One region of the Bradyrhizobium huanghuaihaiense genome, then DNA from elsewhere that is predicted to be linked to it. Evidence: predicted binding sites of a transcription regulator. Region 1 holds the regulator's gene; each other region holds the start of a gene.
The links. Region 1 encodes PhoB, which activates phosphate uptake and scavenging genes when phosphate is short. Its sites were predicted from a motif close to TGTCATNNANCTGTCAT; they were not measured.
Positions count from the first base shown of each region.

Region 2: a site for PhoB is predicted at 2,194-2,210, ahead of N2603_RS21490 (glycerophosphodiester phosphodiesterase family protein). Genes of this name have one in related genera too.
Region 3: a site for PhoB is predicted at 4,030-4,046, ahead of N2603_RS27990 (STN domain-containing protein). Genes of this name have one in related genera too.
Region 4: a site for PhoB is predicted at 2,993-3,009, ahead of N2603_RS01870 (DUF2794 domain-containing protein). Genes of this name have one in related genera too.

Region 1 is NZ_CP104172.1:9,314,014-9,321,913, reverse strand. Features, by position in the region: gene N2603_RS43460 (ATP-binding protein) at 1-687, shown strand, start outside; gene pstS (phosphate ABC transporter substrate-binding protein PstS) at 833-1,846, shown strand; gene pstC (phosphate ABC transporter permease subunit PstC) at 2,030-3,019, shown strand; gene pstA (phosphate ABC transporter permease PstA) at 3,021-3,866, shown strand; gene pstB (phosphate ABC transporter ATP-binding protein PstB) at 3,863-4,684, shown strand; gene phoU (phosphate signaling complex protein PhoU) at 4,696-5,412, shown strand; gene phoB (phosphate regulon transcriptional regulator PhoB) at 5,436-6,143, shown strand; gene N2603_RS43425 (GcrA family cell cycle regulator) at 6,386-6,898, opposite strand; gene N2603_RS43420 (aspartate aminotransferase family protein) at 7,353-7,900, shown strand, end outside.
Region 2 is NZ_CP104172.1:4,498,268-4,506,167, forward strand. Features, by position in the region: gene N2603_RS21480 (GAF domain-containing protein) at 1-342, shown strand, start outside; gene adh (aldehyde dehydrogenase) at 618-2,135, shown strand; gene N2603_RS21490 (glycerophosphodiester phosphodiesterase family protein) at 2,301-3,680, shown strand; gene pdhA (pyruvate dehydrogenase (acetyl-transferring) E1 component subunit alpha) at 3,936-4,958, shown strand; gene N2603_RS21500 (pyruvate dehydrogenase complex E1 component subunit beta) at 4,988-6,370, shown strand; gene N2603_RS21505 (hypothetical protein) at 6,385-6,708, shown strand; gene N2603_RS21510 (DUF5076 domain-containing protein) at 6,705-7,007, shown strand; gene N2603_RS21515 (nucleoside deaminase) at 7,010-7,462, shown strand; gene N2603_RS21520 (pyruvate dehydrogenase complex dihydrolipoamide acetyltransferase) at 7,525-7,900, shown strand, end outside.
Region 3 is NZ_CP104172.1:5,844,891-5,852,790, reverse strand. Features, by position in the region: gene N2603_RS27995 (filamentous haemagglutinin family protein) at 1-3,961, shown strand, start outside; gene N2603_RS27990 (STN domain-containing protein) at 4,081-4,893, shown strand; gene N2603_RS27985 (TonB family protein) at 4,890-5,603, shown strand; gene N2603_RS27980 (RNA polymerase sigma factor) at 5,854-6,315, shown strand; gene N2603_RS27975 (FecR family protein) at 6,739-7,728, shown strand.
Region 4 is NZ_CP104172.1:388,588-396,487, forward strand. Features, by position in the region: gene acnA (aconitate hydratase AcnA) at 1-1,423, shown strand, start outside; gene N2603_RS01865 (DUF1223 domain-containing protein) at 1,658-2,434, shown strand; gene N2603_RS01870 (DUF2794 domain-containing protein) at 3,075-3,446, shown strand; gene N2603_RS01875 (GNAT family N-acetyltransferase) at 3,662-4,192, opposite strand; gene N2603_RS01880 (Bax inhibitor-1/YccA family protein) at 4,413-5,204, opposite strand; gene N2603_RS01885 (ABC transporter permease) at 5,474-7,900, opposite strand, start outside.

The DNA.
Region 1 (7,900 bases):
GCCAGCCACGAGCTGCGTACGCCGCTCGCCGCGCTGTCGGGCTTCATCGACACGCTGCAGGGCCAGGCCAAGGACGATCCCAAGGCGCGGGAACGCTTCCTCGGCATCATGCACAACCAGGCCACCCGCATGGCGCGCCTGATCGACGATCTGCTCTCGCTGTCGCGGGTCGAGCTGTCGGCCCATGTCCGGCCCGACACCCTGGTCGACCTCTTGCCGATCATCCGCCAGGTCGCCGACGGGCTGGAGCCGCTGGCGCGCGAACGTCAGGTCGAGGTCGAGATCCATCTGCCGGAGCCGCCGGTGATGATCGCGGGCGACCGCGAGGAGCTGCTCCGCCTGTTCGAGAACCTGATCGAAAATGCGCTCAAATACGGCGCCTCGGGCGGACGCGTCATCGTGTCGCTGACATCAAGCGCCGCCGCTGATGGAACTCAGGAAATCCGGGTCATGGTCCGCGATTTCGGCCCCGGCATCGCGCCCGAGCACCTGCCGCGGCTGACCGAGCGGTTCTACCGGGTCGACGTCGGCGACAGCCGTTCGCAGGGCGGCACCGGGCTCGGATTATCGCTGGTGAAACATATTCTTAACCGTCATCGCGGCCGGCTTTTGATCGAAAGCGTGCCCCGGCAGGGGGCTACCTTTACCGCCTGTTTTCCCCAGGCGAAGCCCCCGGTTCAGATCTGAAACTCAAGCGATTTCAATCGCTTGGTGGTGTCATCCGACTGTCACGAAACCTTCGTAAAAGCACAGCCGACCGCTCCTAAAGGGGCGGGCGCGGGGAGCGCGATCGGGCGCGGATGGCGCTTCGCTCCCCTGTATGGAGACCAGCATGAATTTCATCAAAACGATCGTCGCTGCCGGCTTGGTCGCCGCAACGACGACGGCGGCCTTTGCTGCCGATATCACGGGTGCCGGTGCGACCTTCCCGTTCCCGATCTATTCCAAGTGGGCTGACGCCTACAAGAAGGAGACCGGCAACGGTCTGAACTACCAGTCGATCGGCTCGGGCGGCGGCATCAAGCAGATCCAGGCCAAGACCGTGACCTTCGGCGCCAGCGATGCGCCCCTCAAGGCCGAGCAGCTCGAGAAGGACGGTCTCGTCCAGTGGCCGATGGTGATGGGCGCCATCGTTCCCGTCGTCAACATCGAAGGCGTGAAGCCCGGCGAGATGGTGTTCGACGGCGAGACGCTGGCCAGCATCTATCTCGGCAAGATCACCAAGTGGGACGACGCCGCGATCAAGAAGCTCAATCCGAATGTGAAGCTGCCGTCGGAAGCCATCACCGTGGTTCGCCGCTCGGACGGTTCGGGCACCACTTTCAACTTCACCAACTACCTGGCCAAGGCCAGCGCGGACTGGAAGAGCAAGGTCGGCGAGGGCACCGCGGTCGAGTGGCCGGTCGGCGTCGGTGCCAAGGGCAACGAAGGCGTGTCGGGCAACATCAGCCAGACCAAGAACTCGATCGGCTACGTCGAGTACGCCTATGCCAAGCAGAACAAGCTGACCTACACCGGTCTCGTCAACAAGGCCGGCAAGCCGGTGCAGCCGACCGTCGAGGCCTTCCAGGCGGCCGCCTCCAACGCCGACTGGGCCAAGGCGCCCGGCTACTACGTCATCCTGACCGACCAGCCCGGCGACAAGTCCTGGCCGATCACCGCGGCGACCTTCATCCTCATGCACAAGGAAGCCACCGATAAGGCGGCCTCGCAGGAAGCCATCAAGTTCTTCCGCTGGGCCTTCAAGAACGGCGGCAAGGCGGCTGAAGAGCTCGACTACATCCCGATGCCCGAAGGCGTCGTGACCCTGATCGAGAAGACCTGGGCTGCCGAGATCAAGAGCTAAGTAGAGCTCTCGTGTCCCGGACGCGGTGCGGCATGAAATGCCGCTCCGCCGAGCCGGGACCCACAAGCACTAGGCCCCGGATCAGCGGCGCATCGCTTCGCGCTGCACCGCATCCGGGGCACGGGACCGCCACCAACAACAAGCGTATAGAAATAACGGGTACAGGGGATCGGCGTGGCTGAGATGGCTGTCGAGAGCAACGTAATTGATGCCGCCGGACCGTATGATCGCGCCAAGGCCTTGAGCGCGTTCAAGCTCGGCGATCTCACTTTCTACTGGATCACGCGGCTGTCCGCGATTTCGGTGCTGCTGATCCTCGGCGGCATCATCATCTCGCTGATCGTCGGCGCCTTCCCGGCGATGAAGGAGTACGGCATCTCCTTCCTGTGGACGCAACGCTGGGCGCCGTCGGCCGATCCGCCCGTGCTCGGTGCCCTCGGGCCGATGTACGGCACGCTCGTCACCTCCTTCATCGCGATGCTGATCGCCATCCCGGTTGGTCTGGGCATTGCGATCTTCCTCACCGAGCTGTGCCCGCAATGGCTGCGCCGCCCGATCGGCATGGCGGTCGAGCTGCTCGCCGGCATCCCCTCGATCATCTACGGCATGTGGGGCTTCTTCGTGCTGGGCCCGTTCCTGGCCAACACGTTCCAGCCCTTCATGATCAAGATCTTTGACGGCGTTCCTGTGCTCGGAGCGATCTTCGCTGGTCCCCCGTCCTATCTCAGCCTGTTCAATGCGGCGCTGATCCTCGCCATCATGGTGCTGCCCTTCATCACCTCGATCTCGGTCGACGTGTTCAAGACCGTGCCGCCGGTGCTGAAGGAAGCCGCCTACGGCGTCGGCTGCACCACTTGGGAAGTCGTCCGCAGTGTGGTGATCCCCTACACCCGCGTCGGCATCATCGGCGGCGTCATGCTGGCGCTGGGCCGCGCGCTCGGCGAGACCATGGCGGTGACCTTCATCATAGGCAACTCGTTCCGGATATCGTCCTCGATCTTCGCGCCCGGCACGACGATCTCGGCGGCGATCGCATCCGAGTTCGCCGAGAGCGACGGCCTGCACCAGTCCGGCCTGATCCTGCTCGGCCTCTTGCTGTTCGTGCTGACGTTCTTCGTGCTCGCGGCCGCGCGGCTGATGCTGCTGCGTCTGGAAAAGAAGGCGGGGAAGTGACATGAACCCGATCTACGTACGTCGCCGCCGCAAGGACATCATCGTCCGCGGGCTCTGCATCGGTGCCGCCGCTTTCGGCGTCACCTGGCTCGCGCTGATCCTGATGACCCTGCTCTACAACGGGCTGGCAGGCCTGAACCTCGAGATATTCGTCGCGGACACGCCGCCTCCGGGCTCGACCGAAGGCGGTCTGCGCAATGCGATCGTCGGTTCGATCATCATGACCGTGATCGGCGTCGGCATCGGCGCGCCGCTCGGCCTGTTCGCCGGCACCTATCTCGCCGAATACGGCCGCAACGACCGCCTGACCTCGGTGATCCGCTTCATCAACGACATCCTGCTCTCGGCGCCCTCGATCATCATCGGCCTGTTCATCTACGGTGCGGTGGTGGTGCCGATGCGCGGATTCTCGGCGATTGCGGGCGCGCTCGCGCTCGCCGTCATCGTCATCCCGGTGGTGTTGCGCACGACCGAGGACATGCTGCTGCTGGTGCCGAACGCGCTGCGCGAGGCGGCCTCCGCGCTTGGCCTGCCGCGCTCGCTGGTGATCAAGCGTATCGCTTATCGTGCGGCCCGCTCGGGTCTCATCACCGGCGTGCTGCTTGCCACCGCCCGCGTCGCCGGCGAGACCGCGCCGCTGCTCTTCACCGCGCTGTCGAACCAGTTCTTCAGCCTCGGCCTGAACAAGACGATGGCGAACCTGCCGGTCACCATCAACAACTTCGTGCAGAGCCCCTACGCCTATTGGAAGCAGCTCGCCTGGAGCGGCGCGCTGCTGATCACGATCACCGTGCTTGCCCTGAACATTGGCGCGCGCATCCTCGGCGCCGAGAGGACTGCAAAATGACCGATCTTTCCGTATCCGTGAGTTCCAACGCCCATCTGGCCTCACAGCAGCCGCTGCCGGAAGCGCCCGCAAAGGTGACGGTGCGCAACCTCAACTTCTATTACGGCGAGCACCACGCGCTGAAGAACATCAACCTGACGCTCGGCGCCAACCGCGTCACGGCGTTCATCGGCCCGTCGGGCTGCGGCAAGTCGACCCTGCTGCGCATCTTCAACCGGATGTACGACCTCTATCCGGGCCAGCGCGTCACCGGTCAGCTGATGCTCGACCAGACCAACATCCTCGACCCCAAGCTGGACCTGAACCTGCTGCGCGCCCGCGTCGGCATGGTGTTCCAGAAGCCGACGCCGTTCCCGATGACGATCTACGAGAACATCGCCTTCGGCATCCGCCTCTACGAGAAGATCTCGAAGTCCGAGATGGACGACCGCGTCGAGAAGGCGCTGCGCGGGGGCGCGCTGTGGAACGAGGTCAAGGACAAGCTCAACGCCTCGGGCCTGTCGCTCTCCGGCGGCCAGCAGCAGCGCCTCTGCATCGCCCGCACCGTCGCGGTGCGGCCTGAGGTGATCTTGTTCGACGAGCCCTGCTCGGCGCTCGATCCGATCTCGACCGCCAAGGTCGAGGAGCTGATCCAGGAACTGTCCGAGAACTACACGATCGCGATCGTCACCCACAACATGCAGCAGGCGGCGCGCGTCTCCGACAAGACCGCCTTCATGTATCTCGGCGAGCTGATCGAGTTCGACGACACCAGCAAGATCTTCACGTCGCCGAGCGACCGGCGCACGCAGGACTACATCACCGGCCGGTTCGGCTGAGGAGACGCGACATGGCTTCTGAACATACCGCAAAGGCCTTCGACACCGACCTCCAGGAGCTCACCCGCCTGGTCGCCGAGATGGGCGGCATCGCCGAGCGCATGATCGTCGATTCCGTCGACGCGCTGATCCGCCGCGACGTCGCGCTCGGCCAGCGCGTCGTCACCATCGACGCCGAGCTCGATGCGCTGCAAAAGAAGATCGAGGAGCGCGCTGTGCTCACCATCGCCCGCCGCCAGCCGATGGCGGTGGATCTGCGCGAGATCGTCGGCGCCATGCGCGTTGCGACCGATCTCGAGCGCATCGGCGACCTCGCCAAGAACATGGGCAAGCGCGTCGCCGCGCTCGATGCCGACTTCCATCCGCTGAAACTGTTCCGCGGCCTGGAGCACATGACCGACCTCGTGCAGCAGCAGGTCAAGTCGGTGCTTGACGCCTATGCCGCGCACGATCTGCCGGCGGCGATGGCGGTGTGGAAGGGCGACGAGGAAGTCGACGCCATCTGCACCTCGCTGTTCCGCGAGCTCCTCACCTACATGATGGAGGATCCGCGCAACATCTCGTTCTGCATCCATCTGATGTTCTGCGCCAAGAACATCGAGCGGATCGGCGACCACGCCACCAACATCGCCGAGACCGTGTTCTACATGATCGAGGGCCAGGCCATCACCGACAAGCGGCCGAAGGGCGACATGACGACCTTCGCCACGACGGTCCCGAATACCTGAAGACTTAAGGAGCGACGACAACCATGGGCGCACGCATTATGGTGGTTGAGGACGAGGAAGCTCTCACCGAGCTTCTCCGCTACAACCTCGAAGGCGACGGCTATGACGTCGAGACGGTGATGCGCGGCGACGATGCCGACACCCGCCTCAAGGAGCACATCCCCGACCTGATCGTGCTCGACTGGATGCTGCCGGGCCTCTCGGGCATCGAGCTGTGTCGGCGGCTGCGCACCCGTCCCGAGACCAAGCAGCTTCCCATCATCATGCTCACCGCGCGCGGCGAGGAGAGCGAGCGGGTGCGCGGGCTTGCGACCGGCGCCGACGACTACATCGTCAAGCCGTTCTCGGTGCCGGAGCTGCTGGCGCGCGTGAAGGGCCTCCTGCGGCGCGCGAGCCCTGAGCGGCTCGCCACCGTGCTCGCCTACGGCGACATCGAGCTCGATCGCGACAAGCGCCGCGTCGCGCGCTCGGGCCGGCCGATCGATCTCGGCCCGACCGAATATCGCCTGTTGGAGTTCTTCCTGGAGCATCCCGGCCGCGTGTTCTCGCGCGAGCAGCTGCTCGACAGCGTCTGGGGCCGCGACATCTACATCGATGAGCGCACCGTCGATGTCCATATCGGCCGCCTGCGCAAGCTGCTCAATCTCGGCCGCGAGCAGGACCCGATCCGCACCGTCCGCGGCGCCGGCTATGCGCTCGACGATCGCTTTGCGAAGGCGGAGCAGACGTAAGCTGGTTTAGAGAGCTGCCGCCACAACATCGGTGTCGTCCCGGACAAGCGTGAGCGCAGATACGGGACCCATAACCACAGAGCGTAGTTGTTGCGCGAAAGGGTAACTCCGAGTCCCCGTAACCACATCTTGCGGTGGCTATGGGTCCCGGATCTGCGCGCGCTTGGGGCGCGCTTGTCCGGGACGACATCGGGTATTGAGCCGTCATCGTGTGACGGCTGCTTCTTGATCTCAGAACAAACTCAGCGCGTGCCAGGCTTCGCCGGTGCGCGACGGCGGTCCGCCGCGGGCTGATACGCCACGCGCGAGTGCTGGGCGCAGTAGGGCAGGCCCGATAGCGCCTTGCCGCCGCAGAAGAAGAAATCCGGGCTCGAGGGATCGCCGACCGGCCAGTGGCAGGTCGCCTCGTTCAGCTCGAGCAGCGACAGCCGCTGGCTCATCGGCACCACGTTGTCGTAGGTCACGGGTTCAGCCTCGACCTCGACCTCGAAGGCCTGCGCCAGCGCGGTGTTGCCGCGTGCGATGGGGCGGCTGACCCGCATCATGTGCTGAGCCGGACGCGCCTTGCGCGGCCGGGGAGCTGCCGATGAGGGGCTCTTGGCGCGGCCGGACAGGCCGAGCCTGTGCACCTTGCCGATCACGGCATTACGGGTCACGTTGCCGAGCTCGGCTGCGATCTGGCTGGCCGACAATCCGGCCTCCCAGAGCTTTTTCAGCTGCTCGACGCGATCGTCGGACCAGGTCAAAACCGTCATTGCACCCTTTCCCTCGCCGTGCGGCTGCCGTCCTGGCGCCTTGCGGCGAATGCCTAAGCCTCGAAAAACCCGTGCCGCCAGAATCCCTTAAGGCTCGCCGGGCGTAACCAGAACGCCCGAACGTTTACGCCGGTACATGAGGACTTAGAGGATCAGAACTGCTGCACGAGATGTCGTATCTGACAAGCCAAACGCTACAATATGGCGTGACTCACGCGCAAGAGTCAGCCGACTCGCTTCCACATGTTCCGTGGCAAAAACCCCGCAAATCCGGCACCGCAAGACTACGGATTCAGCGTTTCGCGGGGCTTTCGGGCGGCATTGACACCCGTTCTACCCGGCATAAGATAGTGTCACGTGCCGCCCTTAAAAGGCGGCACGTTTCGTTTTCCGGGCCGGTCAATGGTGCGCTGCGTGAGCGCGTTCAGGCCGTCCGCAACATCAAGTGATCGTCATGACTAACAGCGCCGCGCCGCATTTGCTCCCCGTTTTCGCCAGGGCCGACCTCGGTTTCGAGCGCGGCGAAGGCTGCTGGCTGATCGCGACCAATGGCGAGCGCTATCTCGATTTCACCTCGGGCGTCGCGGTGAACGCGCTCGGCCACGCCCATCCCGCGCTGGTCAAGGCGCTGCAGGAGCAGGCGACCAAGCTCTGGCACATGTCGAACCTGTTCCAGAGCCCGGACGGCGAGAAACTCGCCGCGCGTCTGTGCCAGGAAAGCTTTGCGGACTTCGTGTTCTTCTGCAATTCCGGCGCCGAAGCGCTGGAAGGCGTGATCAAGCTGGTCCGCCATCATCACTTCTCCAAGGGCCAACCGGAGCGCTACCGCATCATCACCTTCGAGGGCGCCTTCCATGGTCGTACGCTGGCGACGCTGGCCGCGACGGGATCTGCAAAATATCTCGAAGGGTTCGGTCCGCCGATGGACGGGTTCGACCAGGTCCCGCACGGTGACATCGAAGCCGTGAAGAAGGCGATCGGTCCGCAGACTGCCGGCATCCT
Region 2 (7,900 bases), 4.8 Mb from region 1:
CGCATCGTGCTGACGCCGGCTGCGGACGGCCAGTGCGGCGGCCTCGTGGCCGTCGATGCGGACGATCTCGTGATCGGTGCGACCCGCTCCGCCCGGATGGGACTTGGCATTGGACTTGGCATTGGACTTGGGATCGCGCCCGGTCGCCCGTTGCGCCCAGTGCCCGCGGCCGATCTGCTCGGCGGCGATGTTGCGCATGACCACCTTGCCGGCGGTCAGCGCGCGGTGTTGCAGCGGGCGCTGCTTCGCGCGGGCGGCAATGTTTCCGCCGCCGCCAAGGCCCTCGGCGTCAGCCGCGCCACGCTGCACCGGAAGCTGAAGCGGTTCGAGCTGAACCACTGAGCACGTCCTCTCTCAGCCGTCATTGCGAGCGCAGCGAAGCAATCCAGAATCTTTCCGCGGAGAGACTCTGGATTGCTTCGCTGCGCTCGCAATGACGATGTGGAAGCAGGGGTGCTCCATCTCGCGCTGCCTCGCCCACGACTGTCTCAGAACTGCGACAGGTCCGCGCCGCCATCGCTCCCGACCGGGCTGACAGAAAACGCCTCCCGCATCATCGTCAGCGCAAGTCGCGAACATGCGACGACAAGCGCAAACAGCAACATCGGGAGTGATCAATGAACAAGGTGGAATTCCTCGGCGTCACCCAGCATCCCTTCGCCGAACGCTATGACAATCTCATCGGCGGCAAGTTCGTCCCGCCGGCTGCCGGCAAGTATTTCGACAATGCCTCGCCGGTGAACGGCCAGGTCGTGTGCAAGATCGCGCGCTCCGACGCGCAGGACGTCGAGGCCGCCCTCGACGCGGCGCATGCCGCCAAGGGCGCCTGGGGCCGCACCAGCGTCGCCGAGCGCGCCGCGATCCTGAACAAGATCGCCGACCGCATGGAAGAGAATCTCGAGCGCCTCGCGGTCGCCGAGACCTGGGACAATGGCAAGCCGATCCGCGAGACCCGCGCCGCCGACTTGCCGCTCGCGATCGACCATTTCCGCTATTTCGCCGGCGTGGTGCGCGCCCAGGAAGGCTCGATCGGCGAGATCGACCACGACACCATCGCCTATCATTTCCACGAGCCGCTCGGCGTGGTCGGCCAGATCATTCCCTGGAACTTCCCGCTGCTGATGGCCTGCTGGAAGCTTGCGCCTGCGCTGGCCGCCGGCAATTGCGTCGTGCTCAAGCCCGCCGAGCAGACCCCGGCCTCGATCATGGTCTGGGCCGAGATCATCGCCGACCTGCTGCCAGCAGGCGTGCTCAATATCGTCAACGGTTTCGGCCTCGAGGCCGGCAAGCCGCTGGCGTCCAGCCCGCGCATCGCCAAGATCGCCTTCACCGGCGAGACCTCGACCGGCCGGCTGATCATGCAATATGCCAGCCAGAACCTCATCCCTGTGACGCTGGAGCTCGGTGGCAAGTCGCCGAATATCTTCTTCAAGGACGTCACCGCCGAGGACGACGACTTCTTCGACAAGGCGATCGAGGGCTTCGTCATGTTTGCGCTGAACCAGGGCGAGGTTTGCACCTGTCCGAGCCGGGCGCTGGTTCACGCCGACATCTACGACCGCTTCATGGAGCGCGCGCTGAAGCGCGTCGCCGCGATCAAGCAGGGCGATCCGCGCGTGGCCGACACCATGATCGGCGCGCAGGCATCGAGCGAGCAGCTCGCAAAGATCCTCTCCTATATCGACATCGGCAAGCAGGAGGGAGCCAAGGTGCTGGCTGGTGGCGGTCGTGCCGAGCTCGGCGGCGACCTCGCCAAGGGCTTCTATGTCCAGCCGACGGTGTTCGAAGGCCACAACAAGATGCGCATCTTCCAGGAGGAGATCTTCGGCCCGGTCGTCTCGGTCACGACCTTCAAGACCGACGACGAAGCGCTCGCGATCGCCAACGACACGCTCTATGGCTTAGGTGCCGGTGTCTGGAGCCGCGATGCCAACCGCTGCTACCGCTTCGGCCGGGCGATCCAGGCGGGCAGGGTCTGGACCAATTGCTACCATGCCTATCCGGCGCATGCGGCCTTCGGCGGCTACAAGCAGTCGGGTGTCGGTCGCGAGACCCACAAGATGATGCTCGACCACTACCAGCAGACCAAGAACCTCCTGGTGAGCTACAGCCCGAAGAAGCTGGGTTTCTTCTGATCGAGCAAGATTTGTTCAGGCAGGAGAGGGCGGCGCACCCCTGCGCCGCCCTCTCCACCGTCATCCATCTGTCAGAGAATTCGGACAAGACGGCAGCGCCGCGCCTATCCGGGTTCGGCGCTGCCGGCATTCGCAGCAATGCCGGGCAAAGACGGAGGCTTGGCGATGCGGAACATTCGTTCACGGCGGACAATGTATGTTGGGGCGATTTTGCTCGGGGCCGCGGCGCTCCCGCTGTCGATGGCCTTCGCGCAGTCCGCTGCGGCGCCATCAGGCGCAAAACCCTTCCTGACCGTCGATGGCAAGGCGCCGCTCGTCCTCGGCCATCGCGGCCTGCCTGGACTGGTGCCGGAAGAGACCGAGGCCTCGTATGACCTCGCGGCGGCCGTCGGGACCGACGCGCTCGAAGAGGATTTGCACCTGACCAAGGATTGCGTGCTGGTCGTGCGGCATAATCCCTGGCTCAGCGACAACACTGACATTGCCGAGGTCGCGAAGACCAATGCGACTGTGGCCGCGCGCAAGCGCACGGTGCCCGGCGTGCGCGTCAAGGCGCCAGCTTCCCCGAGCGCGCCTGCCGATTACCTGACGGATCTCACCGATCCGGCTGATCCGAAATCGGTGCTGAAGTCATTGATCGTGGACGGCGAGGACCACACCAACGACTGGTCGATCACCGACTTCACGATGGCCGAGCTGAAGGAATGGATCGCCGGCACCACCTATGACGCGGCCAACGAGCGGCCGAAGGTCTTCAATGGCAAGCTCCCGATCATCAGCTTCCAGGACGTCATCGACATCGCCAAGGCCAAGAGCAAGGAGACCGGGCGCTCGATCCTCGTCTACCCCGAAACCAAGAACCCGACCTGGAACAATGCCCAGGCGATCGCCAATGGCTGCGGCCCGGCCGGCAGTCATCCGCTCGAAGATGCCCTGATCAAGATCATCAAGGACAACGGCCTCAACACCAAGGACGCGCCCATCCTGGTCCAGAGCTTCGAGCCCGGCAGCCTGAAATATATGCGCAGCCACGGGCTCCAGACGCGGCAGGCCCAGCTGATCGACGGCAACGGTATCGACTTCAAAACCGGCAAGGTGCTCCTCAACAACATCACGAGCTCACGTCCGTTCGACTGGACGGTTGCGGGTGATGCGCGCCTCTACGATGCGATGCTGACCCCGGAGGGCATGGCCGAGATCAAGACCTATGCCGACGGCATCGGTCCGTGGAAGGCCTATATCGTTCCACTCAAGATCGCGCCGTGGAAGGACAGCAATGCCGACGGCACGCCCTACAAGGGATCGACGCCGGAGGCTTCGACGCAGGACCCGACCAGCCTCGTCACCGATGCGCACATGCTCGGCCTGTTCGTGCATGTCTTCACATTCCGGAACGAGAAGAAATATCTCGCAGCCGACTATCGCGGCGATCCCAGCCTTGAATATCTCAAATTCTTCCGGCTCGGCGTCGATGGGGTCTTCAGCGACTTCACGCATACCGGCGTCGCCGCCCGCGCAGCGTATTTGCGTGAGCTGGGCTGGTAGGCGGCACGGCGAATCGGACGCGTGCAAGGGTTCAGACCCGCGGATAAACGCGTCCGAATTTCGTTGCGTGCGTGGCACGCGCCACGTTCGCTGGCGCGTGAGCTAAAGTTGCCTGATCAAGCCTAAAGGTTTTGCAAAGTTTCGGCCACGTTGCAGTGCGGCATAATGAAAGTCGTGCCATGCCGCCGCGGTGCTTTCCAAGGGCGTTTGACTTGGGTTAGAGAGGGCTGAAGTTTTCTCTGACCCGGAATTCCCATGGCCGCACCCAAGAAAGCCGCCGCAGGCGCTGCACAGGACAAAACCGACGGCGCATCGCCCCCGGAATTCACCAGGGAGCAGGAGCTCAAGGCGCTCCGCGAGATGCTCCTGATCCGGCGGTTCGAGGAAAAGGCCGGCCAGCTCTACGGCATGGGCGCGATCGGCGGTTTCTGCCATCTCTATATCGGCCAGGAGGCCGTGGTGGTCGGCATGCAGATGGCCCTGAAAGAGGGCGATCAGGTCATCACCGGCTATCGCGACCATGGCCACATGCTTGCGACCGGCATGGACGCCAATGGCGTCATGGCCGAGCTCACGGGCCGCCGCGGCGGCTATTCCAAGGGCAAGGGCGGCTCCATGCACATGTTCAGCAAGGAGAAGCACTTCTACGGCGGCCATGGTATCGTCGGCGCCCAGGTCTCGCTCGGCACGGGCCTCGCCTTCGCCAATCACTATCGCGGCAACGGCAATGTCAGCGTCACCTATTTCGGCGACGGCGCGGCCAATCAGGGCCAGGTCTATGAGAGCTTCAACATGGCGGAGCTCTGGAAGCTGCCGGTGATCTACGTCATCGAGAACAACCGCTACGCCATGGGCACCTCGGTCTCGCGCGCCTCGGCCCAGCAGGATTTCTCCAAGCGCGGCGTGTCCTTCAACATCCCCGGCAAGCAGGTCGACGGCATGGACGTCCGCGCCGTCAAGGCGGCGGGCGAGGAGGCGGCGGCCTGGTGCCGCGCCGGCAAGGGCCCCTTCATCCTGGAGATGCAGACCTACCGCTATCGCGGCCATTCGATGTCCGACCCTGCAAAATATCGCACGCGCGAGGAGGTCGAGAAGGTCCGTCACGACCAGGACCCGATCGAGCAGGTGCGCAATCGCCTGCTGGCGGCCAAGGTCAGCGAGGCCGATCTCAAGGCGATCGACGCCGAGGTGCGCGACATCGTCAACGCGTCCGCCGATTTTGCCCAGCATGATCCCGAGCCGGATGCCGCCGAGCTCTGGACCGACGTTTACCGCTGAACGCGCGCAAGCTTTCTTTTGGAGTCGATATGCCAATTCAAGTGCTGATGCCCGCGTTGTCGCCCACGATGGAAAAGGGCAACCTCGCCAAGTGGCTGAAAAAAGAGGGCGAGACGATCAAGTCGGGGGACGTGATCGCCGAGATCGAGACCGACAAGGCGACCATGGAGGTCGAGGCGACCGACGAGGGCACGCTCGGCAAGATCCTGATCCCCGAAGGTACCGCCGATGTCGCGGTGAACACGCCAATCGCGACTATTCTCGCCGACGGCGAGAGCGCGGCTGATCTTGCGAAAGCACCTGCGCCGGCCGCGAAGGCTGCGGAGTCCGCGCCGCCTGCCGCAGCAAAGGCCGAGGCACCCGCGCCCAAGGCTGCGCCTGCGCCGCAAGCCGTCGCCGAGCCCGATCCCGAAGTGCCCGCCGGCACCGAGATGGTGACGCAGACCATCCGCGAAGCGCTTCGCGACGCCATGGCCGAAGAGATGCGCCGCGACGCCGACGTGTTCGTGATGGGCGAAGAGGTCGCTGAATATCAGGGCGCCTACAAGGTCACCCAGGGCCTGCTCCAGGAGTTCGGCGCCAAGCGCGTCATCGACACCCCGATCACCGAGCACGGCTTTGCCGGCGTCGGCGTCGGTGCCGCCATGACCGGGCTGAAGCCGATCGTCGAGTTCATGACCTTCAACTTCGCCATGCAGGCGATCGACCAGATCATCAACTCCGCGGCCAAGACGCTCTACATGTCCGGCGGCCAGATGGGCTGCTCGATCGTGTTCCGCGGGCCGAACGGCGCCGCTGCGCGCGTCGCCGCCCAGCACAGTCAGGACTATTCGGCCTGGTACTCGAACATTCCGGGTCTCAAGGTCGTCGCGCCGTTCTCGGCCGCCGACTACAAGGGCCTGCTCAAGGCCGCGATCCGCGATCCCAATCCGGTGATCTTCCTCGAGAATGAGGTGCTCTACGGCCATACCGGCGAGGTGCCCAAGCTCGACGATTTCATCATCCCGATCGGCAAGGCGCGCGTCGTGCGCTCCGGCAGCCATGTCACCATCATCTCCTGGTCGAACGGCATGACCTATGCGCTCAAGGCCGCCGACGAGCTCGCCAAGGAGGGCATCGAGGCCGAGGTGATCGACCTGCGCACGCTGCGTCCGATGGACACCGAGACCATCATCAACTCCGTGAAGAAAACGGGCCGTGCCGTCACGGTGGAAGAGGGCTGGGCCCAGAGCGGCGTCGGCGCCGAGATCGCCGCGCGCATCATGGAGAACGCGTTCGACTATCTGGATGCGCCGGTCGCGCGCGTCTCCGGCAAGGACGTGCCGATGCCCTATGCCGCCAACCTGGAGAAGCTCGCGCTGCCCTCGGCGGCGGAAGTCGTCGAGGCCGCCAAAGCCGTCTGCTACAGGTAGAGTCCGGCGCAACCATGTATAAGTTAACCTGGCATATCTACTGGCGCTGGATATTGGCAGCTCTGGCTTTTACGGTTCTTATTCCGCTCGCGGTCATGGTGGTCGAGTTTCCGTTGATGCTTTTGGTGGCGATCCTTTCGCGCATGCTGGGCTATCCGGAATTTGCGGCCGCTGCCACGGCAGTCGTCAACGCGATGATCTTCCAGCCGGTCGTCTTAGTTCCAGTGTTTTTCGCGGTTGGTTTCCTTGTGCTCCGGTCCATGCTGCAACGAGCTATTGGAGTGGAGTTCGGCGGGAAAGTCCTTGTCCTTCAAGACGCATCGGGTTCATCGCAATGAGCGGGCCGAAGGAACAGCCACTGCCGCCTGACGTCATGACCCGCGACGACGCGGTCGAGATCCTGCGCGTGTTCGTGCTGGACGGCGGGCTGTCGATGGCGTTCCAGCGCGCCTTCGAGGAACCCGACATGTGGGGCCTGCTGCTCGTCGATCTCGCCCGCCACGCCGCGCGCGCCTATGCGCGCGAGAGCGAATATACCGAGGAGGATGCGCTGAACCGGATCCTCGACATGTTCCAGGCTGAGATCGAGCGTCCCACAGACACCGGCACCACGACGCCGCGCGGAAAGGGACACTGAAAGTGGCGATCGAATCCCACCACTTCGACTTCATGCTGGAGGCGATCCGCGAGGCGGAAGCCTCGATCGCGCAGGGCGGCCTGCCGATCGGCGCGGTGCTGACGCGCGACAACAAGATCATCGCCCGCGGCCACAATAATCGCGTGCAGGAGAACAACGTGATCCTGCACGGCGAGATGAGCTGCCTGCGCGAGGCCGGTGCGATCACGTTCCACGACACGGTCATGTACACGACGCTGTCACCTTGCTCGATGTGCGCCGGCGCGCTCGCGCTGTTCAAGGTCAAGCTGGTGGTGATCGGGGAGTCCGTCACTTTCCCGGGCTCCAAGGACATCCTCGACAAGTTCGGCATCCCCTGGATCGACCTTGCCGACGATCGCTCCATCACCATGATGAAGAATTGGCGTTCCATCCCTGCCAATGAGCGCCTCTGGCAGGGCGACATCGGCAACTAAACCTGGTCTGTTCGTCTCCGCTGTCGGAGGCGACGTTTTGCAAAGTTCTTCTTGAGGTCAGCATGCCCATCAACATCCTGATGCCCGCTCTCTCGCCGACGATGGAGAAGGGCAACCTCGCCAAGTGGCTGAAGAAGGAAGGCGACAAGGTCAAATCCGGCGACGTCATCGCCGAGATCGAGACCGACAAGGCGACCATGGAGGTCGAGGCCATCGACGAGGGCACGATCGCCAAGATCCTCGTGCCCGAGGGCACGCAGGACGTCCCGGTCAACGACGTGATCGCGGTGCTCGCCGGCGAGGGCGAGGACGTGAAGGCTGCGGGTAGCGCCAAGCCCAGCGCCTCGGCCGCGCCGCCGAAGGCCGCGGAGGCTCCCGCCGCCGCACCAGCGCCTGCGCCGGCCGCGCCCAAGGCCGCACCGCCGCCCGCCGCCGCGC
Region 3 (7,900 bases), 3.5 Mb from region 1:
TTATCGCACCGGCGGCAGCATTCTCGGAGAGCCGGGCGTCCTGACCATGCGCGCCGGCGGCAACATCGACCTGAAGGGCAGTGTCACGGACGGCTTCTTCCAGTTCGCCAACCCGCTCGATTCGACCTACGTCGCCGTCAAGGGCACCACCTCGACGAACCTGGGCATGGTGTTCAACGTCGGGCGCACCAGCACCACCGCGAATCTCACGCCCTACGACAGCACCAGCACGACCAACCCATCGGCCTATGCCGGCATCACCTTCGCGACGCTCGGCACGAGGAAAACCGAAACCTCAACGACGCCGCCGACCCTGATCGGCGTTCCCTACAGCGCAGAGGCCAACTCGCCGGGGGCGAGCGCGCCGAATACGCTGGCCAATTCGGTCCTGTTCCCATCCATCACCGAGCCGGACGGCTCGAGGGTGGCGGTGCCGTCCTGGAGCCTGGGACTCGTTGCGGGCGCCACGCCAATGGGCGAAAGCGCCGACCCGACGCGCCTCGCCAGCGGCGCCACGGGCAAGATCACGCTCAGCGAGCAGTCGGCGTACACCTATGTCAGCGGCTCGAATTCCGTTACAGCGACCGCTCTTGTCGACTCGGTCGCCTCCTATGGCTCGGGCAGTTCACCCGGTTCGACGACGATGAATCCTGCGGATTGGCCCGCGAGCCTGGAGTCCACTTCCGGCGTCCGCCTCAACAACGATTCCAGCGCGCAAATATCTTTCGGCCTGCCGACGGATCCGGCCTACGGCTACGTGCTCGACCTCTGGAATAACTATGCCGCCGCGAAGGGCCTGAATCCCAACCCTGCGCAACCGCAGGCCGACTTCAGGTGGACCAACACGGCCGCCAGCGGCGGCAACCGTCTCAGCGTCATCACGCGGTACTCGACCTTCAAGGATTTCTATCTGACGAAGATCGTCCCCAATCTTGCGACGATCGCTTCACTCTATGCGACCATCAAGCCCGGGGCGACGACGTCCACCGTCAATCCCGTGACGATGGTGCGCACCGGCACCGGCGACGTCAGCATCGCTGCACGTGGCGACCTGCAGCTCAAGGGCGGCGCCTCGATCTATACCGCCGGCCGGCGCGATCTCGCCGTTTTCAACGATTTCACCACCGCGCCGGCCAGCGCGACCTACGGCGTCGGCGGCGGCCATCTCGACATTGCCGTCGGCGGCAACATCGACGTCGCTCTGCCGGCGGATCGCTCACAGATGCAACACTACACGGAGTGGCTGAATCGGCAGGGCGCGACGGATAACTCCTACGTTTTCGGTCCCTGGAGTCATGCCGCATACGGCCAGATGGCAGCTCAGCAAAGCTCCTGGTGGGTGGACTACGCCAACTTCCTGCGCGGCGTCGGCGCGCTCGGCGGCGGCAATGTCGAGGTCCATGCCGGCGGCGATCTCAACAACCTGACGGTCGCGCTGCCGACCAATGGTCGCGTGCGCGGCGGGCGTTCCACGACGGAGAGGAAGCTCCTGGAACTGCGCAACGGCGGTGCGATGACCGTCGAGGCGGGCGGTGCCGTCCGCGCCGGCTACTATTACATCGGGCGCGGCGCCGGCACGATCACCGCCGGTGAATTCGCGGTCGGGCGCGAGGTCAAGGCGCTGGTGGGGACGCAGATCGTCACCTATCCGATCGCCCCGATCCTGTCGGTCGGCGATGCAACCCTGGACGTGCGAACCGCCGGCGACCTGCGGCTGCAGACGGTTCTCGATCCGCTGCTGGTCGGCAAGGGGATGTCGCATGAGCTGACCTTCATGAGCAGTCAGAGCGAGCGCACTGCGCTCAACCTGACCTCGACGGGCGGCGACGTGATCCTGGTCGGGCAAGCGACATATCTCTCCAAGGACATCACAACGTCGGCTCTGCAATATTTTGCGAACGTGAACTCGCTCGCCGGCAACATCTATCCGTCGAAAACGCGCGTGACCGCACTGAACGGCTCCGTGCTGAACAGCACTCTGTACACGATGCCGAGCAGCAATCCGGAGCTGCGGATTCTCGCTGCAAATGACGTGTTCGCCGGCGAGATCGTGATGTCCCGCGCCGCACTTGAGATGATTCCGTCGCCGTTCGAGCCTGTCGGAGGTACAGTTTCCTCTCCGGTCAACCTCGGCGGTTCCTCGCCGGATACCTTGAGCGGGCTCCACTACGTTCTGATCAACACGTTCACCACGCCGGCCAGCAACATCGCCGGCCACGCGCTGCATCTCTACAACCTTCGCAATCCCGCGCATCTGCCGAACGAGGCAGACTACGAGCCGAGCCGTGTCTACGCCCTGAACGGATCGATTGTCGGCGCGCTCACAACTCAGAGCGGTACGATCTTCACGGCCGGCGTCATGGCCAACGAGCAGACCTGGTTCCGCGCCGGCACAGATATCCGCAACATCAACTACTCACTGCGCAACATTCATCCGACCGACGTGTCGTTGCTCGAGGCCGGCAATGACATTATGGGCGGCCCGGTCCGGGGCTCGATCTATGTGCAGGGGCCGGGCGCAGTGCAGGTGAGCGCAGGCCGCGACGTCTACGCGCCGGAACTGTCGATCTTCGGCACCGGAAACCGGGAATATGACTCGAACAACCGGCCCAAGGATTTCACGGAGATCATCGGCCTGCCCAGCCAGAGCGCGGCGATCACGGTGATGGCGGGTCTCAAGGGCAAGCAGCCGTCCTATGACGCGTTTCTGAAGGCCTATCTCGATCCGGCCAATGTCGGAAAGATGCCCGACTATCTCAAGACCACCTTGGCGGACGGCACGGTGGTGCCGCTCTACCTGACCGACGCATTCGAGCAACGTTCCTCCGGGCCGCACAAGATTCGTACGGGCATCGTCTCCTTCATGGAGGACGTGACCGGCGAGAAACTATCGCCGCTCGATGCCTGGAGCAAATTCCAGGCTCTGCCAATGCTGGTGCGCGAACGCTTCGTGCGGGAAGTCTATATGCAGGAGCTGCGCGCCGCAGGCGACGACCAGAACACATCCGACGGCAACGGCAAGCCGCGCAACGGCGGATACAACCGCGGCTATGCCGCGATCGAGACGCTGTTCCCGGGCACCGACTGGGCAGGTGACGTCAGGACCGGAAACGCCAAGTTCCGCACCATGTCGGGCGGCAGCATCGAAGTGCTGACGCCTGGCGGCGGCCTGCAAGTTGCGGCGCTCGGCAAGCCGGCGCCGGTGGAATACGGTCTCGTGACGCTGGGCCCCGGCGACATCAACCTGTTCGCTCGTGACAGCGTCACCGTGAACCGCTCGCGCATCCTGACCTTCGCCGGCGGCAATGAGATCATCTGGTCGACGCAGGGCGACATCGACGCCGGCCGCGGCGCCAAGACCGCGCGCGTGCCGTCGGCGCCGGAAATCCAGACCGATATCGATGCCGTGACGCGTGTGCTCGAGAAGGCCGATATTTCCGGCAGCGGCATCGGAACCATCATCGGCTTCACGGGGGTGACGGAAGGCGACGTCAACCTGATTGCCCCCAAGGGCACGGTGAATGCCGGAGACGCCGGCATCCGCGTCAGCGGCAATTTCACCTGCGCCTGTTTCAACATCGTGAACGTGGACAACATCCAGGTCTCGGGCCAGAGCAAGGGTGTGCCGAAAGCGGAGGTCAAGACTGCGCCGCTCTCGCTCGAGACCAAGGACAAGGCGGCAACGGACGCCGTGAAAGACGTGACCAGGCAGGGGTCGTCGGACCGGCCGTCGGTGATCATCGTGGAAGTTCTCGGGTATGGTGGTGGCGACGGCGAGCGGCGCCGGCCCGACCCGAGCGAGGATGAGAAGCGCCGGACTCCCGACAAGCAGAGCTACGATCCGAACGGCATGTTCCGCGTGCTCGGCAACGGCGAGTTCACGGCGGAGCAGTTGAAGGACCTGACGGAGGCTGAGCGAGCCGCGCTGTTGCAGCGACTGGGGCGCAAGGCATCGCTCTAAGGCGGGATCCCGGGCTGGCATTCGGGTCCGAGGTCCGATCGTGCCATCCGACCGGCCGGTTAGATCACTGTCATGCAAACGATATAGAGGAGGCATTCGCCTGGGCTTCAACGATCCAGATGGCTGACGTGCTGTTTCTGGTCGACAAGAGCAGCACGATGAAAGCAGCTACATTGCATGGCGCCATCGCCTTACATGCCGACCGCCCTCGAGGCGGTATCCGCGCGGCGTTCCGCCTGCAGCTGGTCTTGGCCGCTTGGCTGATAACGGTCATCTTCGGCGCCAATGCCGCGGAGGAAGACCGGTCGGCGCGTGCGGGCAGGCCGATCGCATTCCACATTCCGGCACAGTCCCTGGCCGGTGCGTTGCAGGCCTATGGGCAGACCACCGGCATTCAAGTGCTCTATGAAAGCAACTCCGCCGTCGGCCGGACGTCGGTCGCGGTTGAAGGAACGTATGCCGCGGACGAAGCACTGAACCTGCTGCTTACGAGCACGGAGCTGAAGGTGCGCTACATTCGTCCCGATGCCATCACGCTTGCTCTTCCCAGCGCAGAGGGCGTCGGCTATGCACCTCCGGCGGCGCCCCTCGCAACATCGGATCTGTCCCTGGGGCGGCTGCGCGTGCGTCAGACCGGCGATGCCGACGATGCGGCCCGGTTACAGGACTACAGCCAGAGAGTGCAGATGGACATTCAGAATGCGCTTCGAAAGAACGCAAAGACGCGCGATGGCAATTATCGCGCGGTGCTGGATATCTGGATCGATCCCGCGCGCACGATCGAGCGAACCGAGTTGTTCCGCTCGACCGGGGACCACGAGCGGGACGTTGCAGTTTCGGCGGCGCTTCGGGGCCTGACGATCAGCAAGCCGGCGCCGGCGAATACGCCACAGCCGGTCCGCGTCGTCATCGTGGTGAAGTCCCTGCAATGAGCGACAGCGATATTCGCCGCGGAAACGAGAAGGGACGAGCTGCGGTGCTTGGATCCTTCCAGGACGATGACCTCGATGCCGCCTCGTCATCGGGAGAGTTCTATCGCCTGCTCGGCGTTCCCGCTCTGGCGGCCGTTCTTTTCGTCGGTGGCGTCTACTGGATCAGGATGCAAGTGCCGGCCGGCTCTCCCGGGCAACAGTCGGCCGCGGTTGTGCAGGTTCAGCTACTTCCGCGGCCCGAAGCCGTCCCGATAGCCGTCGCCCCGGTTTCTCAACCGGACGCGGCGAATGTTGCGAGCCGCGCCGATACTTCATTGAAGGACCCGGATCCGACACCATCCGACGATCCCGTTCCGGCTCCGAGAGCGAGAACTGTCTCGCCCGGAGACACTCCGCCGATGCCTGCGGCCGTGAGCGGGCCTGCGAGCAGCGCGGCCGTCAAATTTCAACAGACGTTGCTTCGGCACGTTTCGCGGTACCAGCGTTATCCCAAGGCGGCGAGCGCAATACATCTCGAAGGAAAGGTCGTCGACACGCAGTTCGCCATGGCGAGGGATGGCACGCTGCTCGGCGTCTGGGTGCGAACAAGCTCGGGTCAATTGCTGCTCGACAAGGAGGCGATCGAGACCATCCGGAGAGCCCAGCCGCTGCCGCCAATTCCACCCGAGTTGCCGGATCGGCTCAATATTCACCTGGAGCTCGAGTTTTGATCCGTCATGAGATCGGGCCATGCCGATGGCACGGGGCCTCCGTGCAATGGCTTGCACCTTGTGTCATAAATGTGTAGCCCCGCACCGGTACGACCTTCGCAACCTTTTGCGGTCGTTGCGTAGGCAATGTTTGCGCCGGAAATACCAGAGTATGTTGGGCACGTGAAACGTGGCTGATAGCAATCGAATACGGCTGCGGGGGCAGTTGGTCGAGAACTATGAAGGCCTGATCCGGAAGCTTACGCGTCGCTTGGGGTCGGCCGATTTCGCCCACGAAGCCTTGCACGAGACGTTCCTGCGCCTCGACAGGGTAACGGATGCCGAACCCGTACGCAGTCCTGCCGACTACATCTTTCGTACCGCCATCAACATCGCGAAGGACCGCCGCAAGGCGCAGAATTACCGTGTCAGCGCGTCGGAGATAGACGCGTTTCTCGACATATGCGATGACGAACCGGATCCGGCCAGGGTGGTCGAGGCGCGTTCGGAAATCGAGGCTTTCAAGCGCGCGCTTGCCGAGTTGCCGCCGCGGCCCCGCGAGGTCCTTCGGAGCATTTCGATCGAGGGGCAGCCGGCGCACCAGGTCGCCGCGCGGCTCAAGGTCAGCATCCGGACCGTCGAGAGCGACCTGAAGCTGGCGCTTGGCCATTGTGCCGACAGCCTCGAACATACATTGCGCCGCCGTCTCGGCGGCCCGCGTCCGCGATCGTGAGCGCGTCGATATTGCAAGCCGACGCATCGGATGTCTTGTTTCGCCCGGCGCAGGCAGGAAAATTTGATCGATAGGCCGCCCCTTGCGCGGTTTTTCTTCGGGATAGCCGGGCGCCATTCGTCTATCGAGTAGAGACACCGTGCAGCAGGCGTCACGCGCCGCAAGCTGAACAGGGGATTCCGGGGGAATGACGCAGGCGGTGGCAGTGACGGCGGTTGCAGGGTGCGCTAATGCGGCCGTCGCGGCCGTTCGCTTCCCTGACCGCGGATGTGTCTTGCAGTTGATTGCCGGAACATTGCCGCCGATGTCCCGGGCCGCGGAATGCTGTTCGAAATTGAGGGAAATCGATAATATCTTGCCTGTGACTGCCTTTGGCCCGGTTTGGCTACCGGTCTGGCGAGTGCGATAGATGGGCTATGGATCTTGACCGCGACCAACGAAACACCTGAGCCGGACGCGCTTCTGCGCGAAGCCCTGGACTGGATCGTTCGCCTCAAGACGGGTGAGCCGACCAGGGCCGACGTCGAGGCGCTGCAAGCGTGGCGTCAACAAAGCGGCGCGCACGAGGCCGCCTTCAAGAACGCGGCCCGCGTCTTTCGTCATGCGGGCGTCGCTGCGCTTGAGTTGGCCGATCAGCGGGCCGCAGGCGGCGTTGCACGGTCCTCGCGAACAGCGGTGCCCAGGGCCATTGGACGTCGCGCCTTTCTGGGTGGCGCGACCGCCGTGGCTGCGGCCGCTGCGGGTTACGCAATCGTGCGCCCGCCGCTTGGCCTTTGGCCCTCGCTCGAAGAGCTGTCCGCCGATTACCGGACCGGAAAAGGCGAGTTGCGCAAGATCGCAGTGGCGCCGAACGTGTCCCTGGAGTTGAACACGCAGACCAGCATCGCGCTGCGTTCGGCGTCAAACGAAACCCGGATTGAATTGATTTCGGGCGAAGCCTCCGTGGTGGCGACATCCGCCGCCACTCCCTTTGTCCTTCTGGCGGCGAATGGCCAGATCTCCGCAGTGGAAGCGGATTTCAACGCGCGTTGTCTCGATGGTGCCGTCTCGGTGACCTGCTTGAGCGGAAGCGTGGATGTCGCGCAAGGCGACAGAACGGTGCGGCTCGGCAGGGCGCAGCAGGTGTCCTATTCGCCGGGCGGGATCGAAGCCTCCGTAAAGGTCGACCCGGGGCAGGTGACGGCCTGGCAGGCAGGACTGCTGATTTTCCGCGATCGACCGCTTGCGGATGTCGTGGAAGAGGTCAATCGCTATCGGTCCGGCAAGATCATCATCACCAATGCGGATCTGAAACGGCGCATGGTCAACGGCACGTTCCAGATCAACAAGCTCGGGGATTTCGTGCCCCAGGTTCAGCAGTTGTTCGGAGCCCAGGCGCGGTCGCTGCCTGGCGGCGTTGTGCTGCTCGGTTGAACGTAATCCGGCTCGACACGAACACACGTGAGCTCCTGGCCGCGTCCTTCTCGTTGCCGCACGAATCGACGCTGGCACGTCACGTCAGACACTGCTCCTAAAATGATCGCTAACATTTCCCGATCTCGCAAAAAAAAGTTTTGCGGGTTGGATGCGGCCCAGTCGTCTTTAG
Region 4 (7,900 bases), 690 kb from region 1:
CGACGTCGTGATTGCCGCCATCACCTCCTGCACCAACACCTCGAACCCGAGCGTCTTGATCGGCGCGGGCCTGCTCGCGCGCAACGCGGCTGCGAAGGGCCTCAAGGCAAAACCGTGGGTGAAGACCTCGCTCGCCCCGGGCAGCCAGGTCGTCGCGGGCTATCTCGCCGATTCCGGTCTGCAGAAGGATCTCGACAAGGTCGGCTTCAACCTGGTCGGCTTCGGCTGCACCACCTGCATCGGCAATTCCGGTCCGCTGCCGGAGGAGATCTCGAAGTCGATCAACGACAACGGCATCGTCGCCGCCGCCGTGCTGTCCGGTAACCGCAACTTCGAAGGCCGCGTCTCGCCGGACGTGCAGGCGAACTATCTGGCCTCGCCGCCGCTGGTCGTCGCCCACGCGCTCGCGGGCAGCGTGACCAAGAACCTCGCGGTCGAGCCGCTCGGCGAAGGCAAGGACGGCAAGCCGGTGTACCTCAAGGACATCTGGCCGACGACCAAGGAGATCAACGCCTTCATGAAGAAGTTCGTGACCGCGTCGATCTTCAAGAAGAAGTATGCCGACGTGTTCAAGGGCGATACCAACTGGCGCAAGATCAAGACGGTCGAGAGCGAGACCTATCGCTGGAACATGTCTTCGACCTATGTGCAGAACCCGCCCTATTTCGAAGGCATGAAGAAGGAGCCGGAGCCGGTCACCGACATCGTCGAGGCGCGCGTCCTCGCCATGTTCGGCGACAAGATCACCACCGACCACATCTCGCCGGCCGGCTCGATCAAGCTCACCTCGCCCGCAGGCAAGTATCTCAGCGAGCACCAGGTGCGTCCCGCCGACTTCAACCAGTACGGCACGCGTCGCGGCAACCATGAAGTCATGATGCGCGGCACCTTCGCCAACATCCGCATCAAGAACTTCATGCTCAAGGGTGCTGACGGCAACATTCCGGAAGGCGGCCTCACCAAGCACTGGCCCGACGGCGAGCAGATGTCGATCTACGACGCCGCGATGAAGTACCAGCAGGAGGAGGTGCCGCTGGTGGTGTTCGCCGGCGCCGAATACGGCAACGGTTCCTCGCGCGACTGGGCTGCGAAGGGCACCCGTCTGCTCGGCGTTCGTGCCGTGATCTGCCAGAGCTTCGAGCGCATCCACCGCTCCAACCTGGTCGGCATGGGCGTGCTGCCGCTGACCTTCGAGGAAGGCACCTCCTGGTCGTCGCTCGGCCTGAAGGGCGACGAGAAGGTCACGCTGCGTGGTCTGGTCGGCGATCTCAAGCCGCGCCAGAAGCTGACTGCGGAGATCGTCTCCGGCGACGGTTCGTTGCAGCGCGTTTCGCTGCTCTGCCGCATCGATACGCTGGACGAGCTCGACTACTACCGGAACGGCGGCATTCTGCACTACGTGCTGCGCAAGCTCGCGGCCTAAGCGCGAATTTGTGAACGGTGGCTCACTGCGACGTGAGTAGAAGGTTAAACGAAGGCGGCCTATCACAAGGCCGCCTTCGCGCGTTTGCGGCATGTTTTGGATGGGCCCATCCGGCGGAAAATCGGTTTTCGCACGGTTTCCTGGATGGTTGAGCATGCCGCGCCCCGTAAGACTACGGTGACCATCAATCGATAAGATTCCCCCTCCCACGAGCTTTGGTGTGCGGCGTTCGACATGACAACAATGACGGCTTCTCATCTGATTTCACGTTGGTCCGGTGCCCTCTGGTCGGGAGCACTCGGCATCTGTGCAATCGTCGCCGTCATCCGTCCCGCTCACGCCGATCCCCGCGCCGTTGTCGAATTGTTCACCTCGCAGGGCTGCTCGTCCTGCCCGCCCGCCGACAAGATCATCGGCGACCTCTCCAGCGACCCCTCGATCATCGCGCTGAGCATGCCGATCGATTATTGGGACTATCTCGGCTGGAAGGACACGCTGGCGGATTCGCGTTTCTCTGCACGGCAGCGTGCCTATTCGCGCATGCGCGGTGACCGCGAGGTCTACACGCCGCAGGTCGTGGTGAATGGCTCGACGCATGTCATCGGCAGCGATCGCGCCGGCATCGAGAGCGCGATCGGCAAGACCGACAAGGGCACCGGCGTGATGAGCGTTCCGGTGACGATGTCGCTCGCCGGCAAGCAGATCAACGTCTCGGTCGCCGCGAGCAATGAGCCGGCGGTCTCGCATGGCGAGGTCTGGATCTGCTCGATCGCCAAGTCGGTCCCGATCGCGATCGCCAAGGGCGAAAATCGCGGGCAGCAGATCACCTACCACAACGTGGTGCGCAACCTGCTCAAGGTCGGCGACTGGAACGGCCGTGCCGAAAGCTGGACCGTGCCGATCGAGAACCTCACGCGCGATGGCGTCGACGGCGCGGTGGTCTACGTGCAGGACGGCAGCCGCGAGAAGCCGGGCCCGATGCTCGGCGCGGCGTACACGTCGCTGCACTGATTCGAATTTCTCTCTAGCGTCGAATTCGCTCTAACGCCTCATGGTGAGGAGCGCGCTGTTGCGCGCGTCCCGAACCATGCGAGGCCCCGCTGCTGCATCCGGGCCTCGATCCTTCGAGACGCCGCGCGAAGAGCGCCGCCCTCAGGATGAGGGGAGAGAGTGTGCCTGGCGGTCAGGAGAAATGGTCGCGTCCGGAAACATCCGGGCACAAACAAAAAAGGACCAACTCGCGTTGGTCCTCCTTGTCGCGCGTACAGACCCGATCCTGTTCGACCCCGGGGGGCTGGGGGCTGAGGAATCCGGAACCGAAAGGACCGGGTCAACGCACATTGGTCTTTTCGCAATGCAGGGCGGCAGGCGCTGGGCGGAAAAGCGGCGAGACTAAGATTCTTGAGCACGATCCCGTGACGGTTCGTCGCGACAGAGTTCCACCCCTGCGTGTGGCCTGGTTCGTACCCGATTCTACCGGTTGAGCCACAAGTCTCTCTGGGCTTTGTCTCTCTCTGGGCTTTTTCCCGGGTTCCATCGAGAGCCCTTGCGGAGGACGGCGGTTGGCGCGATCATGCAACTGTCATGATCCGCGGTTCCGGGGACGGTTTTCGCGGACGCGGTCATGTTGCGCGACGAGGAGGCGCTTCTCATGAGCCTGATGCCGGAGGATGCCGATCCGAGCGGGCAGCGCGCGGCGGCGCGTCCCGCCGCTACGAACGCGCAACCGAACCGGGTGACTTTCAACCGGCTCGAGCTGCATCGTATTCTCAATCTCTATGGCCGCATGGTTGCCGACGGCGAGTGGCGCGACTACGCCATCGACTTCCTCAGGGATCGCGCGGTGTTCTCGGTCTATCGCCGCGCCTCGGAAGTGCCGATCTATCGCATCGAGAAGGATCCGCGCCTCGCACGCAAGCAGGGCATGTACAGCGTGATCTCGGCGACGGGCCTGATCCTGCGCCGCGGCCACGAGCTCGACCGCGTGTTGCTGGTGATCGATCGCAAGCTGGCGGTGGTATAGCCACACGGACAGTGCCGTAGGGTGGGCAAAGGCGCAAAGCGCCGTGCCCACGTCCTTTCTCCATCGCCGCAGATGGTGGGCACGCTCCGCTTTGCCCACCTTACGGCACCGGTGATTTGGCGAGACCTCGTACCCCGGATGAGCGAAGCGACATCCGGGTCTTTGCTTGCCGTGTTCCCGGGTATCGCTGCGCTCACCCGGGCTACGGGACTGCCCTACTTTGTTGGCACGCTCCGCGCGCCCTCGCCGAGGTCGCGCTGCATCATCACCGTATCGAGCCAGCGGCCGAATTTCAGCCCGACATTGGGATGCGTGCCGATCATCTTGAAGCCGCCCCTGGTGTGCACGCCGATCGAGCCGGCATTGGCGGAATCGCCGATCACCGCGATCATCTGGCGGAAGCCGCGCGCCTCGCATTCGGTGATCAGCCGCTCCAGCAGCTTTGAGCCGACGCCGCGGCGGTGGAAGGAGGGATCGAGATAGATCGAGTTCTCCACGGTAAAGCGGTAGGCCGGCCGCGGCCGGTAGGCGCCGGCATAGGCGTATCCGGCCACGCGCCCGTCGAGGATCGCGACGAAATAGGGATAGCCGCCGTCGACCAGCGCGCGATAGCGGCGCGTCATCTCGGCAAGGTCGGGCGGTTCCAGCTCGAACGTCGCCGTGCCCTCGCGGACGGCCTGCTGGTAGATGGCGGTGATGGCGGGAAGGTCGGCCTCGATGGTGGGCCTGATTTCAGGTGCGGACATGGGGGAAGATTAGAGCCTTCCGGAGACTGCTGGAAGAGGCTGTTCCGCCTCCACGCCCGTCATTGCGAGCGCAGCGAAGCAATCCAGAAATGCATCCGTGGAGGGACCTCTGGATTGCTTCGTCGCAAGGGCTCCTCGCAATGACGAGGAGAGACCCCCGCCCCAAACAAAAACCCCGGCCTCTCGGCCGGGGTTCGTGTCCGTTCTCTCGTCTCAGAGCTTAGTCGCGCTGACCGAGGAGCTGCAGGAGCAGCGTGAACAGGTTGATGAAGTTCAGGTACAGCGACAGCGCGCCGGTGATGGCCGCACGCTCTGCGATGTCACCGCCGGCCGAGGCGTAGCCGTAGATGTAGTCGTTCTTCAGCCGCTGCGTATCCCAGGCGGTGAGGCCCGCGAACACCAGCACGCCGACCACCGACACGATGAACTGCAGCATCGAGCTCGCCAGGAACAGGTTCACCAGGCTCGCGATGATGATGCCGATCAGGCCCATGAACAGGAACGAGCCCATGCCGGTCAGGTCACGCTTGGTGGTGTAGCCGTAGAGGCTGAGCGCACCGAAGGTCGCCGCGGTGATGAAGAACACCCGCACGATCGAGGTGTGGGTGAACACCAGGAAGATCGACGATAGCGAGATGCCCATCAGCGCCGAGAACACCCAGAACAGGATCTGGGCGGTCGAGGGGGCGAGGCGGTTGATGCCCGCCGAGATCACGAACACCATCGCAAGCGGCGCGAGCATGAACAGCCACTTCAGGGGGCTGACGAACATCGCGTAGCCGAACGGCGTCAGGAACAGCTTGCCGACGCGGACGGCGTCCGCCGTCGGGACGTCGGTCACGGCGGCCATGTAGACGCCGAGCGCGGCAAGGCCCGTGATGGCGAGGCCAATGCTCATGTAATTGTAGATGCGCAGCATATAAGCGCGCAGGCCGGCATCGACCGTCGCGGCGTCGACACGCCCGGCGGCCCTGCCGAAAGGAGAAGCGTAGTTACGGTCTAGGTCCGACATGGTCGAATTCCCGTTGGTTGGCCGGTCCGGCATGAGGGTCGCCATGCCTCCGGTTCGTCAAACTCTATCTCGGATACCGCTGCCTGCCGACTAAATTTTGGCTAACAATCGGGGCTCCGAACCCATTCGATATGTGGGAAACTAACACATTCGCCGCAACCGTCCACGCGCGGCTGAATGTCGCCCTTGGCTGCAATCCAGACGGGCGGGCGTGGTTAATCGCAGGAATCGTGCGATTTCGCTACCGCACGGCTGCCCGCTACCATTTGTCACAAATTCCGCAACACCGTGGCGGGCTTTTTGTTCAACGCCAGCAGCGTGCCGGCGAGCCCGAGCCCGACCGTGACGATCAGGGCGGCCGCCACCACGCCCGCCGCGCTGCCGGCCTGCCAGACGAAGCTGAGCGTCATCAACCGCGTCACGATCATCCAGGCCGCGATGCTGCCGGCGATCACGCCGAACACGGCGGTGGCGAGCCCGATCAGGAGGTATTCGAGCGCATAGGCGCCGAGCAGCCGCAGGCGCGTCGCGCCCAGGGTCTTCAGGATTACCGCATCGTAGACACGGTGACGGTGGCCGGCGGCGAGCGCCCCGCCCAGCACCAGGATCGCCGAGATCAGGGTCACGGCGCTGGCGCCGCGGATCGCCAGCGCCAGATTGGTCACGACCGAGCCGACCGTCTCCATCACCTCGCGCACGCGCACGCTCGTCACCATGGGGTAGGCGTCGGCCACCTGCTTGATGATCTTGCCGTCGCCGGCGGCATCGCCGCCCGTCTCCGTCAGCGTCGCGATATGGGTGTGGGGCGCGCCCTTGAAGGCGTTGGGCGAGAACACCAGCACGAAATTGATGCCCATCCCCTGCCAGTCGATGTTGCGCAGATTGCTGATCTTCGCCGGGATGTCGCGGCCGAGCACGTTGACCACCACCTCGTCGCCGAGCTTGAGGCCGAGCCCGTCGGCGATCTTCTTCTCCATCGAGACCAGCGGCGGGCCGGAATAGTCCGCGCTCCACCACTCGCCCTCGACCACCTTGGAGCCCTTCGGCAGCTCGGCGGTGTAGGTCAGGCCGCGATCGCTCTGCAGCACCCATTCGGAATCGGTGGTGGGCTTGAGCTCCTCGGCGCGCACGCCGCGCGCGCCGACGATGCGCCCGCGCAGCATCGGCACGTCCTCGACCTTCGCGCCCGGTGCGATCTGGCGCAGATAGAAGTCGAACTGCTCGGCCTGCGTGCTCGGGATGTCGATGAAGAAGAACGACGGAGCGCGGTCGGGCAGCGCCGCGAGGAACTGCCGGCGCAGATTGCCGTCGATCTGGGTGATGGTGACGAGCACGGCGAGCCCGAGACCCAGCGACAGCACGACCGAGGGCGTCAGCGCGCCGGGACGATGGATGTTGGCGACCGCCAGCCGCAGCATCGGCAGCCGCGACCGCGGCAGCCGCCGCGCGATTGTCATCAGCAGGGCGGCGATGCCGCGCAGCAGGGCGAACACGACGACGGAGGAGGCCACGAACACCGCGGCGATGCGCTTGTCGAAGGAGAGCCCGATCACGACCGCGACGAGCAGGACGATCACGACGCCCATGAATACGAGATAGCCGAGGCGCGGCCGGTGCCATTCTGAGCTGATGGTGTCGCGGAACAGCGCCGCCACCGGCACGTCGTGCACGCGCCCGAGCGGCCACAGGCCGAAGGCGAGCGCGGTCAAAAGGCCATAGACGAAGGACAGCGCGAGCTCGTCGGCGTGCACCGCCGGCACCACCGGCAGCGGCAACAGTTTTCCGAACAGCCCGACGATGGCGAAGGGCATGGCGGCGCCGAGCGCGAGGCCAATCACCGAGCCGATCGCGGCGAGCAGGAGAACCTGCGCCAGATAAATTCCGAACACATCGCGGCCCGTGGCGCCGACCGCCTTGAACGCGGCGATCACCTCGAGCTTGCGGTCGATATGACTCTTGACGGCGTTGGCGACGCCGACGCCGCCGACCAGCAGCGCGGCGAGGCCGACCAGCGTCAGGAACTGCGTGAAGCGGCTGATGTTGCGCTCCAGCTGCGGCGAGGCGTTGGAACGGCTGCGGATCTCCCAGCCGGCCTGCGGCGCCGCGCTGCGCGCGTCCGCGATGAAGGCCTCGGTGGCGCGCTCGTTGTTGGCGGTATCCGGCAGCTTCACCCGATAGACCCAGCGCACCAGGCTGCCGGGCTGGATCAGCCCGGTGGCGCGCAGGCCGGCCTCGCTGATCAAAAAGCGCGGGCCGAAGCCGATGCCGCCGGCGAGCTTGTCGGGCTCGGCCTCGACGGTCGAGCGGATCTGGAAGGTCGCAGATCCAATGGTGACGCGGTCGCCGGTCTTCAGCGAAAGCCGCGCCAGCAGCGTCGGATCGGCGGCGGCGCCGTATGCGCCGTCACGCATCGCGAGCAGGTCGGACATCGGCAGTGGCGGCGCCAGCGTCAGCTGTCCCAGCATCGGATAGGTGTCGTCGACCGCCTTCATCTCGACCAGCGCGAGCTTGCCGTCGGCCGAGCGCGCCATGCCGCGCAGCGTCGCCGCGGTCGAGACGGTGCCGCGCGAGCGCAGGAAGGCGACCTCGTCGGGCTTGGCCTCGCGCTGGAACAGCACGAACGACACGTCGCCGCCGAGCAGCGTGCGGCCCTCGCGGGCGAGGCCTTCGGACAGGCTCGCCGAGACCGAGCCGAC